One region of the Enterococcus sp. DIV1304_2 genome, then DNA from elsewhere that is predicted to be linked to it. Evidence: a T-box and tRNA genes for the amino acid it is inferred to sense, from the RefSeq annotation. Region 1 holds a T-box; the other holds one or more tRNA genes.

Evidence for each region. A T-box is a leader RNA that pairs with one kind of tRNA and senses whether it is charged. The one in region 1 lies ahead of IGJ14_RS03430 (valine--tRNA ligase), so its partner is inferred to be a tRNA-Val.
Region 2: it encodes a tRNA-Val, which carries the amino acid that the T-box ahead of IGJ14_RS03430 (valine--tRNA ligase) is inferred to sense. The anticodon was not compared.

Annotation. Positions count from the first base shown of each region.
Region 1 is NZ_CP187851.1:717,413-724,117, forward strand. Features, by position in the region: gene IGJ14_RS03415 (cysteine desulfurase family protein) at 1-786, shown strand, start outside; gene thiI (tRNA uracil 4-sulfurtransferase ThiI) at 806-2,017, shown strand; gene IGJ14_RS03425 (redox-sensing transcriptional repressor Rex) at 2,277-2,930, shown strand; T-box leader at 3,034-3,246, shown strand; gene IGJ14_RS03430 (valine--tRNA ligase) at 3,295-5,940, shown strand; gene IGJ14_RS03435 (bifunctional folylpolyglutamate synthase/dihydrofolate synthase) at 6,062-6,705, shown strand, end outside.
Region 2 is NZ_CP187851.1:2,818,657-2,825,361, forward strand. Features, by position in the region: gene IGJ14_RS12960 (hypothetical protein) at 1-1,336, opposite strand, end outside; gene IGJ14_RS12965 (hypothetical protein) at 1,827-2,024, opposite strand; tRNA gene IGJ14_RS12970 (tRNA-Glu) at 2,793-2,864, opposite strand; tRNA gene IGJ14_RS12975 (tRNA-Ile) at 2,885-2,958, opposite strand; tRNA gene IGJ14_RS12980 (tRNA-Gly) at 2,970-3,040, opposite strand; tRNA gene IGJ14_RS12985 (tRNA-Phe) at 3,045-3,117, opposite strand; tRNA gene IGJ14_RS12990 (tRNA-Asp) at 3,121-3,193, opposite strand; tRNA gene IGJ14_RS12995 (tRNA-Met) at 3,212-3,285, opposite strand; tRNA gene IGJ14_RS13000 (tRNA-Ser) at 3,297-3,386, opposite strand; tRNA gene IGJ14_RS13005 (tRNA-Glu) at 3,400-3,471, opposite strand; tRNA gene IGJ14_RS13010 (tRNA-Ser) at 3,486-3,573, opposite strand; tRNA gene IGJ14_RS13015 (tRNA-Ile) at 3,598-3,671, opposite strand; tRNA gene IGJ14_RS13020 (tRNA-Gly) at 3,684-3,754, opposite strand; tRNA gene IGJ14_RS13025 (tRNA-Asp) at 3,756-3,831, opposite strand; tRNA gene IGJ14_RS13030 (tRNA-Met) at 3,850-3,923, opposite strand; tRNA gene IGJ14_RS13035 (tRNA-Ser) at 3,935-4,024, opposite strand; tRNA gene IGJ14_RS13040 (tRNA-Ile) at 4,047-4,120, opposite strand; tRNA gene IGJ14_RS13045 (tRNA-Met) at 4,135-4,208, opposite strand; tRNA gene IGJ14_RS13050 (tRNA-Ala) at 4,237-4,309, opposite strand; tRNA gene IGJ14_RS13055 (tRNA-Pro) at 4,327-4,400, opposite strand; tRNA gene IGJ14_RS13060 (tRNA-Arg) at 4,410-4,483, opposite strand; tRNA gene IGJ14_RS13065 (tRNA-Leu) at 4,494-4,579, opposite strand; tRNA gene IGJ14_RS13070 (tRNA-Gly) at 4,597-4,668, opposite strand; tRNA gene IGJ14_RS13075 (tRNA-Thr) at 4,679-4,751, opposite strand; tRNA gene IGJ14_RS13080 (tRNA-Leu) at 4,778-4,859, opposite strand; tRNA gene IGJ14_RS13085 (tRNA-Lys) at 4,867-4,939, opposite strand; tRNA gene IGJ14_RS13090 (tRNA-Val) at 4,943-5,015, opposite strand; rRNA gene rrf (5S ribosomal RNA) at 5,028-5,143, opposite strand; rRNA gene IGJ14_RS13100 (23S ribosomal RNA) at 5,233-6,705, opposite strand, start outside.

The DNA of each region.
Region 1 (6,705 bases):
GTCGATAAAAGAGGGATCGTCCGCGTAGATGAGTTGAAAAAATTAGTACGTAAAGAAACGATTTTGGTTTCCGTTATGGCAGTGAATAATGAAGTAGGTGCGATTCAACCAATCAAAGAAATCAGTAGTTTTTTAAATGATTTTCCTAAAATCCATTTCCATGTGGATGCGGTACAAGCGATTGGTAAAGTTCCTTTAGAGGAATGGTTGACTGAACGTGTGGATTTTGCCACTTTTTCTGCCCATAAATTCCACGGGCCTCGTGGTGTTGGTTTTGTTTATTGGAAAAAAGGCCGACGTTTAGCACCGCTGTTCACTGGAGGCGGACAAGAGAAAAATCAACGGAGTGGAACAGAGAATGTGCCGGGGATCGTCGCGATGGCAAAAGCGTTGCGTTTAGCTCTAGATATCAAAGCACAAAAACCAAACCAAACTGCCTATCTTAAACAAGCATTGATTGAAGCTTTACATACGTATGATAAAGTAACGATTTTTTCTGAAGGTGAAGATTACGCACCCCATATTTTGTGTTTTTCATTAAAAGGTATTCGTGGTGAGGTATTGGTCCATGCATTAGAAGAAAAACAAATATTTGTCTCTACGACAAGCGCTTGTTCTTCTAGAAAGCACATGGCAAGTAGTACGCTGCATGCGATGCAAGTACCCAATGATTTAGCTACTTCAGCGATTCGCGTCAGCTTAGATGAAAGCAATACGATGGCAGAAGTCGAACAATTCATGATCATCTTTAAACAGTTGTACAAGAAGTTTTCAGTCATCAATTAAGAAACAGAGGAGTGTTTTTGTGAAGTACAGTGAAATCATGGTTCGCTATGGTGAACTTTCAACAAAAGGAAAAAATCGTCGAAGTTTTATTATGCAGTTGGCACAAAATGTCAGACAGGCATTGAGCGATTTTCCTGAAATCAAGATCCACGCAGAGCGTGATCGGATGCATCTACTGTTGAATGGTGTAGACGGAGACTTAGTTATCCCTAAGTTAGCGAAGATATTTGGGATCCAAAACTTTTCACCTAGCGTGCGAGTAGAAAAAGAAGTACAAAGTTTAAAACAAGCGGTTCAGGAAATCATGCAAGAAATCTATACAGGAAAAGAAACATTCAAGATCATTGCAAAACGTAGTGATCATAGCTTTGAATTGGACAGCAATGAACTAAACCAAACATTAGGAAATGCAGTCATCGATGTTTTTCCGGATATCCAAGTACAAATGAGAAAGCCAGATATTGCGTTGCGTGTGGAAATCCGCCGAGATGGTGCGTATCTTTCCTATGAAACGATCAAAGGAGCTGGCGGTCTGCCTGTCGGTACAAGCGGAAAAGGTATGTTGATGCTTTCTGGAGGGATCGATTCTCCAGTTGCCGGTTATTATGCCATGAAACGTGGGGTAGAAATTGAAGCTGTCCACTTTGCTAGTCCACCTTACACGAGTGAACAAGCCTTGCAAAAAGCGAAAGACTTAACAGTGAAGCTGACACCCTATGTTGGTAAAATCGAATTTATCGAAGTACCGTTTACAGAAGTGCAAGAAGAGATCAAACGAGTGGTGCCCCAAGGCTACTGGATGACGATCACACGTCGGATGATGCTTCGTTTGACAGATGAGATCCGCCGTATTCGTCATGGACTAGTGATTTTAAATGGTGAATCATTAGGACAGGTGGCTTCCCAAACACTCCAAAGTATGGTGGCAATCAATGAGGTTACGAATACACCGATCATTCGTCCTGTAGCGACGATGGATAAATTAGAGATCATCGAAGTGGCTGAACAAATCGATACGTTTGATTTGTCCATTCAACCATTTGAAGACTGCTGCACGATTTTTGCACCGCCACAGCCTAAGACTCGTCCACGACTAGAAAAAGTGCATCAATACGAAGAACGTTTGGATATCGATGGGATGATCGAACGTGCTTTGGCAGGCTTAAAGATCGAAACGATCCACACAGAAACAGCAAAAGAACAAGTAGAAGAATTTTCTGATTTACTTTAAACGAAGGAACTTGTACTTCTTGTACGAGTCGATCATTCGAAATAAAAGATCCAGTCTCAAGAAGTAGACACGTGAAAGAGGACGAGACAATGGTTTAGCCTCGAGAAATAAGGCGCCATCCACAAAAATTGTATGTCAAATTTTGTGGGTGGTACCTTATTTTTCTTGTTTTTCATGGAGTTAAGCTTCCTCCTATTGCGAGGTTCCTTGTTCCATGCTAAACTAAAATTATGTGAAATGATTAACAAGGAGAAACGATATGCGAGAAAAATCAGAAACGTTACCCAAAGCAACAGCGAAACGGTTGCCTTTATATTTGCGCTATTTAAATATGTTGAATGATTCTGGTGTTCAACGAATCAAATCAAATGAATTTAGTGAGATCACACAAGTACCTTCTGCCACGATCCGTAGAGATTTTTCTCATTTAGGGGAATTAGGACGAAGCGGTTATGGGTACGATGTTCCCTATTTGATTGAAGTATTTGATCGAATTTTGAACACAGAAGAAGAAAAAAGAATCGCTTTAGTTGGTTTTGGGAATTTAGGAAAAGCATTGAAACACAATAATTTCAGAAGAAATGCAAATTTGAATATTGTTTGTGTATTTGACAATGATCCAGCCATCGTTGAAAAAGAAATCGAAGGTGTGATGGTTTATCCTATGGATCGTTTTAGTGAAATCGTTGAAAAAGAAGGAATCAAAGTGGCGATATCGACTGTACCAAGTAAGTATTCACAAGCAGCTATCGATGAAATCGTCAAAGGAGGCATTACTGCGATCTTGAACTTTGCGCCAGATCGTGTCAATGTTCCGCCACATGTCCATATGCAATACATCGATCTGACAACTGAGCTACAGACGTTGATCTATTTTGATGAAAATTATTCGCAAGTCTTTCCTTCCAAGTAAAAACTAAGTGGGAAGATCGCACAAAAAGGGAGTCTTTATGTGAATCGAACAGCGATTCGTTAAGAGCTTTTATTGACTTTGGCTACTAACCATTGTAAAATGAGTCAAGATGTTGATCAAGAGGAGTAACTAGTCCGACGTTTAGAGAGAGAGAACGAATGGTGGAACGTTCTTAACGAAAGCTAGTGAAGGTAGCTTGGGAGTTTTTGTCTTGAATCGAGTAGAGATGAACGAGTAGTGATCGTTAACTCACTTTGAGAGGTAATAGGCAACTATTACAAATTAGGTGGTACCGCGTAATTTATACGTCCTAAATACGAAAGTATTTAGGGCGTTTTTTTTTATTTTAAAGGAGGAAAACAGTATGACGGAAGAAAAGAATCTATCCACAAAGTACAATCCGCAAGAAGTAGAAGCGGGTCGTTATCAAAGCTGGTTAGACGAAGATTTGTTCAAACCAAGTGGTGACAAGAAAGCAAAACCTTATTCAATCGTTATCCCACCTCCCAACGTGACTGGTAAACTCCATTTAGGTCATGCTTGGGATACAACATTGCAAGATATGTTGATTCGTCAAAAAAGAATGCAAGGCTATGATACGTTATGGTTACCAGGGATGGATCATGCAGGGATCGCAACACAAGCAAAAGTAGAAGAAAAATTACGTGAGCAAGGTGTTTCTCGTTATGATCTAGGTCGCGAAAAATTTATTGATCAAGTATGGGAATGGAAAGAAGAATATGCCGGTCATATACGTGAACAATGGGCAAAAATGGGTTTATCTTTGGATTATAGCCGTGAACGCTTCACCTTAGATGATGGCTTGTCTGAAGCTGTTCGTAAAGTATTCGTTAGCCTATACGAAAAAGAGTTGATCTATCGTGGCGAATACATCATCAATTGGGACCCACAAGCACGCACAGCTCTTTCTGATATCGAAGTGATCCACAAAGAAATCGAAGGTGCCTTTTATCATATGAGCTATGAATTGGCTGATGGTTCAGGTGTGGTGGAAATCGCAACGACCCGTCCAGAAACGATGCTTGGTGATACGGCAATCGCTGTTCATCCAGAAGACGAGCGTTACCAAGCATTGATTGGTAAGAAAGTCATTTTACCACTAGTGAATAAAGAAATACCGATCATAGCAGATGAATATGTCGACATGGAATTTGGAACAGGGGTTGTAAAAATCACGCCCGCACATGACCCAAATGACTTTGAAGTCGGTAACCGTCATGACCTCCCACGAGTGAATGTCATGAATGAAGATGGCACGATGAATGAATTAGCAGGTAAGTATCAAGGAATGGACCGTTTTGCAGCACGTAAAGCGATCGTTGCGGATCTAAAAGAACTTGGTCGTCTGATCAAGATCGAAACGATGATCCACAATGTAGGCCATTCTGAGCGTACAGGAGTAGTTGTTGAACCTCGTTTATCAACACAATGGTTTGTAAAAATGGCACCTTTAGCTGAAAAGGCGATCCAAAATCAAGAAACTGATGATGCAGTTGAGTTTTTCCCACCACGTTTCAACCAAACCTTCTTACGCTGGATGGAGAATGTTCATGACTGGGTAATCTCACGTCAACTATGGTGGGGACATCAGATCCCTGCGTGGTATCATAAGGAAACTGGTGAAATGTACGTGGGCATGGAAGCACCAGCAGACAGTGAAAACTGGTTACAAGATCCCGATGTGTTGGATACTTGGTTCAGTTCAGCGCTTTGGCCTTTTTCAACAATGGGCTGGCCTGACGAAGACAATGAAGATTACCAACGTTACTTCCCAACAAGTACATTAGTAACAGGCTATGATATCATCTTTTTCTGGGTAAGCCGAATGATTTTCCAAAGCTTGGAATTTACAGAACGTCGTCCATTTGAGAATGTACTAATTCATGGATTGATTCGTGATGAACAAGGACGCAAGATGAGTAAATCTCTTGGAAATGGGATCGACCCAATGGAAGTCATTGAAAAATACGGTGCTGATGCGTTACGCTGGTTCTTATCTAATGGTTCAGCACCAGGACAAGACGTACGTTTTAGTTACGAAAAAATGGATGCTTCTTGGAACTTCATCAATAAAATCTGGAACGCTTCTCGTTTCGTTATCATGAATGTTGAAGGGATGACCGTAGAAGATATTGATCTTTCAGGGGAGAAAACTGTAGCCGATCGTTGGATTTTGACACGTTTGAATGAAACAATCGCTAAAGTGACTGACTTATTTGAACAATTTGAATTTGGTGAGGCTGGTCGCCAATTGTATAACTTTATCTGGGATGATTTCTGTGACTGGTACATCGAGATGAGTAAAGAAACACTTTACGGTGAGGACGAAGTAGCGAAACAAACGAACCGTAGTATTCTTGTCCATACGTTGGATCAGATCTTACGCTTATTGCATCCGATCATGCCATTTGTTACAGAAGAAATCTGGCAACACATCCCTCATAAAGGAACATCTTTAGTAGTGGCTGATTATCCAGTCGTGCAACCGGAATACGATGATGAAGCTGCTTCAAAAGGGATGGAAGTACTGAAAGAATTGATTCGTTCTGTACGTAATATCCGTTCTGAAGTGAATACACCATTATCAAAACCAATCACGTTACTGATCAAAACAAATGATCCGAAGATCGATCAATTCTTAAATGAAAACACTAGCTATATCGAGCGCTTCTGTAATCCAGAAGAGTTGACGATCTCAAGTGACGTAACTGCCCCGGATCTAGCAATGTCTGCGGTCTTGACTGGCGCGGAAATCTTCTTACCTTTAGCAGGGCTGATCAACATTGAAGAAGAAATCCAACGTCTAGAAAAAGAACTAGCAAAATGGACAGGCGAAGTAAAACGTGTACAAGGAAAATTAAGTAATGAGCGTTTTGTATCGAATGCACCGGATGATGTAGTTGAAGCAGAGCGTGCAAAAGAAAAAGATTATTTAGAAAAACAAGCAGCTGTCAATGAACGTATTGCGCAATTAAAATCAATCAAGTAAGACGAAAGAGAGAGGTGACGGAAGTTGCCTCTCTTTTTTAAGTAAAAAGAGCTCTTCTGGATTTCATTGTTTCCTACGTAAGCTTTTTTGTTATAATGAAGAGGAATGGGGGGATAGTAACGTGAAAATCGAAGAAGCAATCAATTGGATCCATAGCCGATTACCATTTGGCTCACGTCCTGGATTAGACAGAGTAGAGGCCTTATTAGAGGTAGTCGGACACCCAGAAGAAAAAGTCAAAACGATCCATATTGCAGGGACGAATGGCAAAGGTTCTACAGTGACTTATTTAAGATATTTATTAGAAGAAGCCGGCTTGACAGTCGGGACATTTACATCCCCATATATCGAATCCTTCAATGAGCGCATTTCGATCAATGGACAAGGCATTCCTGATGAATCATTGATTCGATTCGTAAAGAAATATCAACCGCTAGTTGAGCAAATGGATCAATTTGAAGCAGTAGCTGGCATTACCGAATTTGAAACGTTGACTGCTATGGCATTTGATTATTTCTTGGAAGAACAAGTGGACGTCGCGATCATTGAAGTGGGATTGGGTGGTTTACTCGACTCAACAAACGTAGCGAAACCTTTGTTAACGGGCATCACAACGATCGGTATGGATCATACAGATATTTTGGGCGACACGATCGAAGAAATCGCTGCTCAAAAAGCAGGGATCATCAAGCAAAATGTGCCACTAGTCACTGGGAAGATCGTACCAGAAGCGATGGCAGTGATCGAAAAGCAAGCAAAATTAAA
Region 2 (6,705 bases), 960 kb from region 1:
CTGTTTGAACTAAACTACTGTCATTTGTTGATACTATGTTTGTTCCTAGCTGAACTAAACTATAACTATTACTTTCCAGAGTTAGTTCTTCTGGTTGATTCTTTATGATACGTCGTTTCATTTCTTTATTTATTTCTTGGTATCGCTCTTGTAGTCTTGAAAGGAAACGTTGATTCATTTCTTTTGCTATAGGGTTCTTGATCATAGTCAACCGATCTTCATAGATAGTGATCATTATTCCATCATGATAGAGTGTATTCATCAATTCAATCGAACTGACTAATGGGAGCTCTCTATCATACAGTACATTTAATGGTTTGACGGTTAAGACAAGATTTTTTTGCAATAGCTCCTCATCTATATCTAAAATCTTTCCATCGCTACTCATCAATGCAAGGATATAAGGATCACTATTAAAACTTTTTTTGATACTGTCCCGCCACTCATTTTGTTTATTACTAGGTAAAATTGCATTGATTCCAATATTTCCAGTTTGATACAAATAATAATCAAAAATGTAGTCAAATTGTTCATTCCAGATGTGATTGTCCTTTTTTATTGCTGCAAGAAGACTTTCACGTATTTGTATGGTCAGTTGAATATTTGCCCCCTGCCAGAGTGACTTTATCCTATCAGTCGTATTTAACGAAAAAATGTCTACTATATAGTGGAACACTAGTATTTTAAAGATATCTTCTAAGGTACTGACCGGATTGTCCATTCCTTTTTTTACTATATTATTTAAAACAGGAATTTCCTGAAATCCAGCTGAAATTGACTTGATCCCATGGAATAAAGAGAACTCATCTGAATTTTGCAAGTTCAACTTCAAAAAAAATAGTTCACTTAAACAAGCTGCTTTTGTTATTGGAATCCTAGCATATGACACCTGTCCTACACCAAATTGCTCTTTTCTATCTACTTGAACAACAAACAAATCATTTTCCCTTTTATATACGATCCAGCCACAATCATGTTGTAAATTATTTCCATCTTTATCTAGATTATTCCAATTTTGGAAAAGCATGAAGTCTGTTGGGTCATTATTGGTCATTTTTTCAATGATTTTCTGTAGAAAATTTGGATGACCACTGCTATAAAAATCCATAGATCTTTTCAGTGAATCAATCACTTTTGACTGGTTTTCTATATCAATAAAGGATTGATCATCATCATTTTCTAGCATGTTTATGTATGTTGCATACAGTGAATTATAAAAACCTGGTGAAGCAACTCTTTGATTATTTTCCTTTAACGAAAGTGCTAACGTTAATATTTGTAGTTTTTGGAGAAATTCATTTTTATTGTTTTCTTTCATCATTTCTTCGGTATTCATATTTTCCTTTGCCAAAATTCTATAAATAGTTCTAACCAATTTTAGAAGCTGTCAGATCAATGTTGATTTCCTGTTTTTACATTTCCGATTTTGCCGCTCGCTGACTACGCTCATTTGGTTCAATACGAGACGTCAATTCAGATCAAACAACTTCGATACACCTACTTTTTCGTTTGATGGATGCTCGTAAAATCGGCACTACAACTAAATTCAGATGAAGCTTGTCATCTCATCTCTATTCGCTGTATGTCAAGCTTTGTCAAAATGATAGGTGCAACAGGTTTAAAACATTCGGGGCATGATTGGAAGCTAGGATAGAGTCGTTTCCACTTCTATGGATTCAATTGCCATTATCTTCAATCTCCATTTCAGTTGACGGTTCATTGAGGGATAGTGCGGACGAAAATTGGTTTGTTTTCAATGTATCTGTCGAATCTTCTTTTCTAATTTATAGATATTACTTGTTTTGACTAACAGGTTTCCTCCCTACTCATCGTATTTTTTTACTTCTATTTACTTTCTTACTTGAGCACTGACTTTTAAGTACAGTACTTCTTTTGCTTGATAATTTTGTACCGATCCATTTGTAAGTAATGAAAAAATCATCTGAACTACAAGGCAGCCTATTTATTCCTTCTTTAAAACCAGCAACATTTCTATGGTTGTCTGTTGCTTCTTCTCCTTCCATATAATCCTTCTAACTAGATTTTTCTATTATCTAGTTAGAAAATTTATAGGTTTATAACCTCATATTTGGTACATTCTAACTAATTATAGTATAGTGACTGCTCCTATAAAAATTACCCATTTATTTTAAAATCACGAAAAAAGTACTCTCCCATAACATCAGCAAATCGATAAGTTTAAAAAAAATAGTAGATTTATAGGATGAGCGTAATCATTCCCGCAGCTCTCCATCCAAAAGATGATAAAGGCCCTATAATGAAGAAAACTGATAAAAACAAAGCTGTACAGGAAAGAATTTCTCCATGGATGAACTTACAAAAAATTACTTAATGTAACAAACAAAAAAATCATTTCCAAGGAATTGGCTTTAAGAAAAGAAAGAAGGTAGACCCTCTCCACCATGATTCATGTAGGGTTAGATAATCAACCAACAGTTGATTGTATGACATGTAAAATGAAAGTGACTAAATATAGAAATGGAATCATAAACGCCTTCCAAACATCTTATAGTTACGAGACATTGGAAGGAACAGACAATAATGTTAAGATCAACAAACACATGATTCATAGATACCGTCATTCCTGCCATTTTAGTGACCGTATTTACTTGATCTAAGGCTAGATTATCTTAGATCGATCCAAAACAAAAAGAATCAATCGAAGCGTATTTCTACTTCGATTGATTCTCGATGAAATTCTATCAATTTGAACTCGCCAACACTACTTGTCAAAGAGCAAAAAAAAAGATACTTGCTTGAAGTATCTTCGATGACCCGTACGGGATTCGAACCCGTGTTACCGCCGTGAAAGGGCGGTGTCTTAACCGCTTGACCAACGGGCCAGGTAAAAATATGAAAATAATGGGCCTAAATGGACTCGAACCATCGACCTCACGCTTATCAGGCGTGCGCTCTAACCAGCTGAGCTATAGGCCCATAAAAACTAAAGCGGGTGACGAGAATCGAACTCGCGACAACAGCTTGGAAGGCTGTGGTTTTACCACTAAACTACACCCGCAGTATGGCGCGGGACAGAATCGAACTGCCGACACATGGAGCTTCAATCCATTGCTCTACCAACTGAGCTACCGAGCCAAACGGTTCCGACGGGAATCGAACCCGCGATCTCCTGCGTGACAGGCAGGCATGTTAACCCCTACACCACGGAACCAATGTTTTTAGTTTTTAATTGCGGGAGCAGGATTTGAACCTACGACCTTCGGGTTATGAGCCCGACGAGCTACCAGACTGCTCCATCCCGCGATAATATAAAAAGGAGGATAAGGGATTCGAACCCTTGCACGGTTTTACCCGCCTGACGGTTTTCAAGACCGTTCCCTTCAGCCGGACTTGGGTAATCCTCCAATATAAAGCTAATGACCCGTACGGGATTCGAACCCGTGTTACCGCCGTGAAAGGGCGGTGTCTTAACCGCTTGACCAACGGGCCAGATAAAAATGAAACGGAGAAGGAGGGATTTGAACCCTCGCGCCGGTTTCCCGACCTACACCCTTAGCAGGGGCGCCTCTTCAGCCACTTGAGTACTTCCCCAAAACCATTAAGATTTTGAATAAATGGGCCTAAATGGACTCGAACCATCGACCTCACGCTTATCAGGCGTGCGCTCTAACCAGCTGAGCTATAGGCCCATAAAAACTAAAAGCGGGTGACGAGAATCGAACTCGCGACAACAGCTTGGAAGGCTGTGGTTTTACCACTAAACTACACCCGCGTGGCGGTCCCGACGGGAATCGAACCCGCGATCTCCTGCGTGACAGGCAGGCATGTTAACCCCTACACCACGGAACCAATGTTTTTAGTTTTTAATTGCGGGAGCAGGATTTGAACCTACGACCTTCGGGTTATGAGCCCGACGAGCTACCAGACTGCTCCATCCCGCGATAATATAAAAAGGAGGATAAGGGATTCGAACCCTTGCACGGTTTTACCCGCCTGACGGTTTTCAAGACCGTTCCCTTCAGCCGGACTTGGGTAATCCTCCAATATGAAATACAACGTCGCTATGGACCTTGTAGGACTCGAACCTACGACCGGACGGTTATGAGCCGTCTGCTCTAACCAACTGAGCTAAAGGTCCAGGCTCTTAAATAATCGCGGCGGAGGGGATCGAACCCCCGACCTCCCGGGTATGAACCGGACGCTCTAGCCAGCTGAGCTACACCGCGAAAAAAAGTATTCATTATTTAAATGAAATGGAGCCTAGCGGGATCGAACCGCTGACCTCCTGCGTGCAAAGCAGGCGCTCTCCCAGCTGAGCTAAGGCCCCTTGAAACTATTTACTAATCGGGAAGACAGGATTCGAACCTGCGACCCCTTGGTCCCAAACCAAGTGCTCTACCAAGCTGAGCTACTTCCCGTAAAACTAACGCGCCCAAGAGGAGTCGAACCCCTAACCTTTTGATCCGTAGTCAAACACTCTATCCAATTGAGCTATGGGCGCATATTTGTAATGCCGAGGACCGGAATCGAACCGGTACGGTGATCACTCACCGCAGGATTTTAAGTCCTGTGCGTCTGCCAGTTCCGCCACCCCGGCGCGTAGTACATTGGCAAAGCGGAAAACGGGGTTCGAACCCGCGACCCCCACCTTGGCAAGGTGGTGCTCTACCACTGAGCTATTTCCGCGTATTTACGATGCCGGCTAAAGGACTTGAACCCTCGACCCTCTGATTACAAATCAGATGCTCTACCAACTGAGCTAAGCCGGCGTAAAAAAATAGAAACAATCATATGATGCGGGTGAAGGGACTTGAACCCCCACGCCGTAAGGCGCTAGATCCTAAATCTAGTGCGTCTGCCAATTCCGCCACACCCGCAAAAATATGAGCCGTACAGGGCTCGAACCTGTGACCCTCTGATTAAAAGTCAGATGCTCTACCAACTGAGCTAACGGCTCATATGGAGGTTAACGGGATCGAACCGCTGACCCTCTGCTTGTAAGGCAGATGCTCTCCCAGCTGAGCTAAACCTCCAAAGATAACAAAGCGTGGCGGCGTCCTACTCTCACAAGGGGCAACCCCTCACTACAATCGGCGCTAAGAAGCTTAACTTCTGTGTTCGGCATGGTTACAGGTGTATCCTTCTCGCCATCGCCACCACACTTGGTGTTATCTATATTGAGTAAATCTTGTTCACTCAAAACTGGATTTGAAGTATTAGTAAGAAACTCTCCGAGTTTTTCATTTTATTTTGGTTAAGTCCTCGATCGATTAGTATCAGTCCGCTCCATACATCACTGTACTTCCACTCCTGACCTATCTACCTGATCATCTCTCAGGGATCTTACTTTCTTAAAGAAATGGGAAATCTCATCTTGAGGTGGGCTTCACACTTAGATGCTTTCAGCGTTTATCCCTTCCCTACATAGCTACCCAGCAATGCCCTTGGCAGAACAACTGGTACACCAGCGGTAAGTCCATCCCGGTCCTCTCGTACTAAGGACAGCTCCTCTCAAATTTCCAACGCCCGCGACGGATAGGGACCGAACTGTCTCACGACGTTCTGAACCCAGCTCGCGTGCCGCTTTAATGGGCGAACAGCCCAACCCTTGGGACCGACTACAGCCCCAGGATGCGACGAGCCGACATCGAGGTGCCAAACCTCCCCGTCGATGTGGACTCTTGGGGGAGATAAGCCTGTTATCCCCAGGGTAGCTTTTATCCGTTGAGCGATGGCCCTTCCATGCGGAACCACCGGATCACTAAGCCCGACTTTCGTCCCTGCTCGACTTGTAGGTCTCGCAGTCAAGCTCCCTTCTGCCTTTACACTCTTCGAATGATTTCCAACCATTCTGAGGGAACCTTTGGGCGCCTCCGTTACTCTTTAGGAGGCGACCGCCCCAGTCAAACTGCCCATCTGACACTGTCTCCCACCACGATAAGTGGTGCGGGTTAGAGTGGCCATAACGCAGGGGTAGTATCCCACCAGCGCCTCCATCGAAACTAGCGTTCCGATTTCTACGGCTCCTACCTATCCTGTACATGCGGTACAGACACTCAATATCAAACTACAGTAAAGCTCCATGGGGTCTTTCCGTCCTGTCGCGGGTAACCTGCATCTTCACAGGTACTAAAATTTCACCGAGTCTCTCGTTGAGACAGTGCCCAAATCGTTACGCCTTTCGTGCGGGTCGGAACTTACCCGACAAGGAATTTCGCTACCTTAGGACCGTTATAGTTACGGCCGCCGTTTACTGGGGCTTCAATTCGTACCTTCGCTTACGCTAAGCACTCCTCTTAACCTTCCAGCACCGGGCAGGCGTCAGCCCCTATACTTCATCTTACGATTTTGCAGAGACCTGTGTTTTTGATAAACAGTCGCTTGGGCCTATTCACTGCGGCTGATCTGACGATCAGCACCCCTTCTCCCGAAGTTACGGGGTCATTTTGCCGAGTTCCTTAACGAGAGTTCTCTCGCTCACCTTAGGATTCTCTCCTCGACTACCTGTGTCGGTTTGCGGTACGGGTCGTTGTTTTCTCACTAGAAGCTTTTCTCGGCAGTGTGACGTCAGGAACTTCGGTACTATTATTTCCCTCCCCATCACAGCTTGTCCTTAAAGTTAGAAGCATTTGACTCCTATCAAGACTTACTGCTTGGACAGACATTTCCGATCGTCTGCATTCCTTAGCCTCCTGCGTCCCTCCATTGCTCAAACAAAAACAA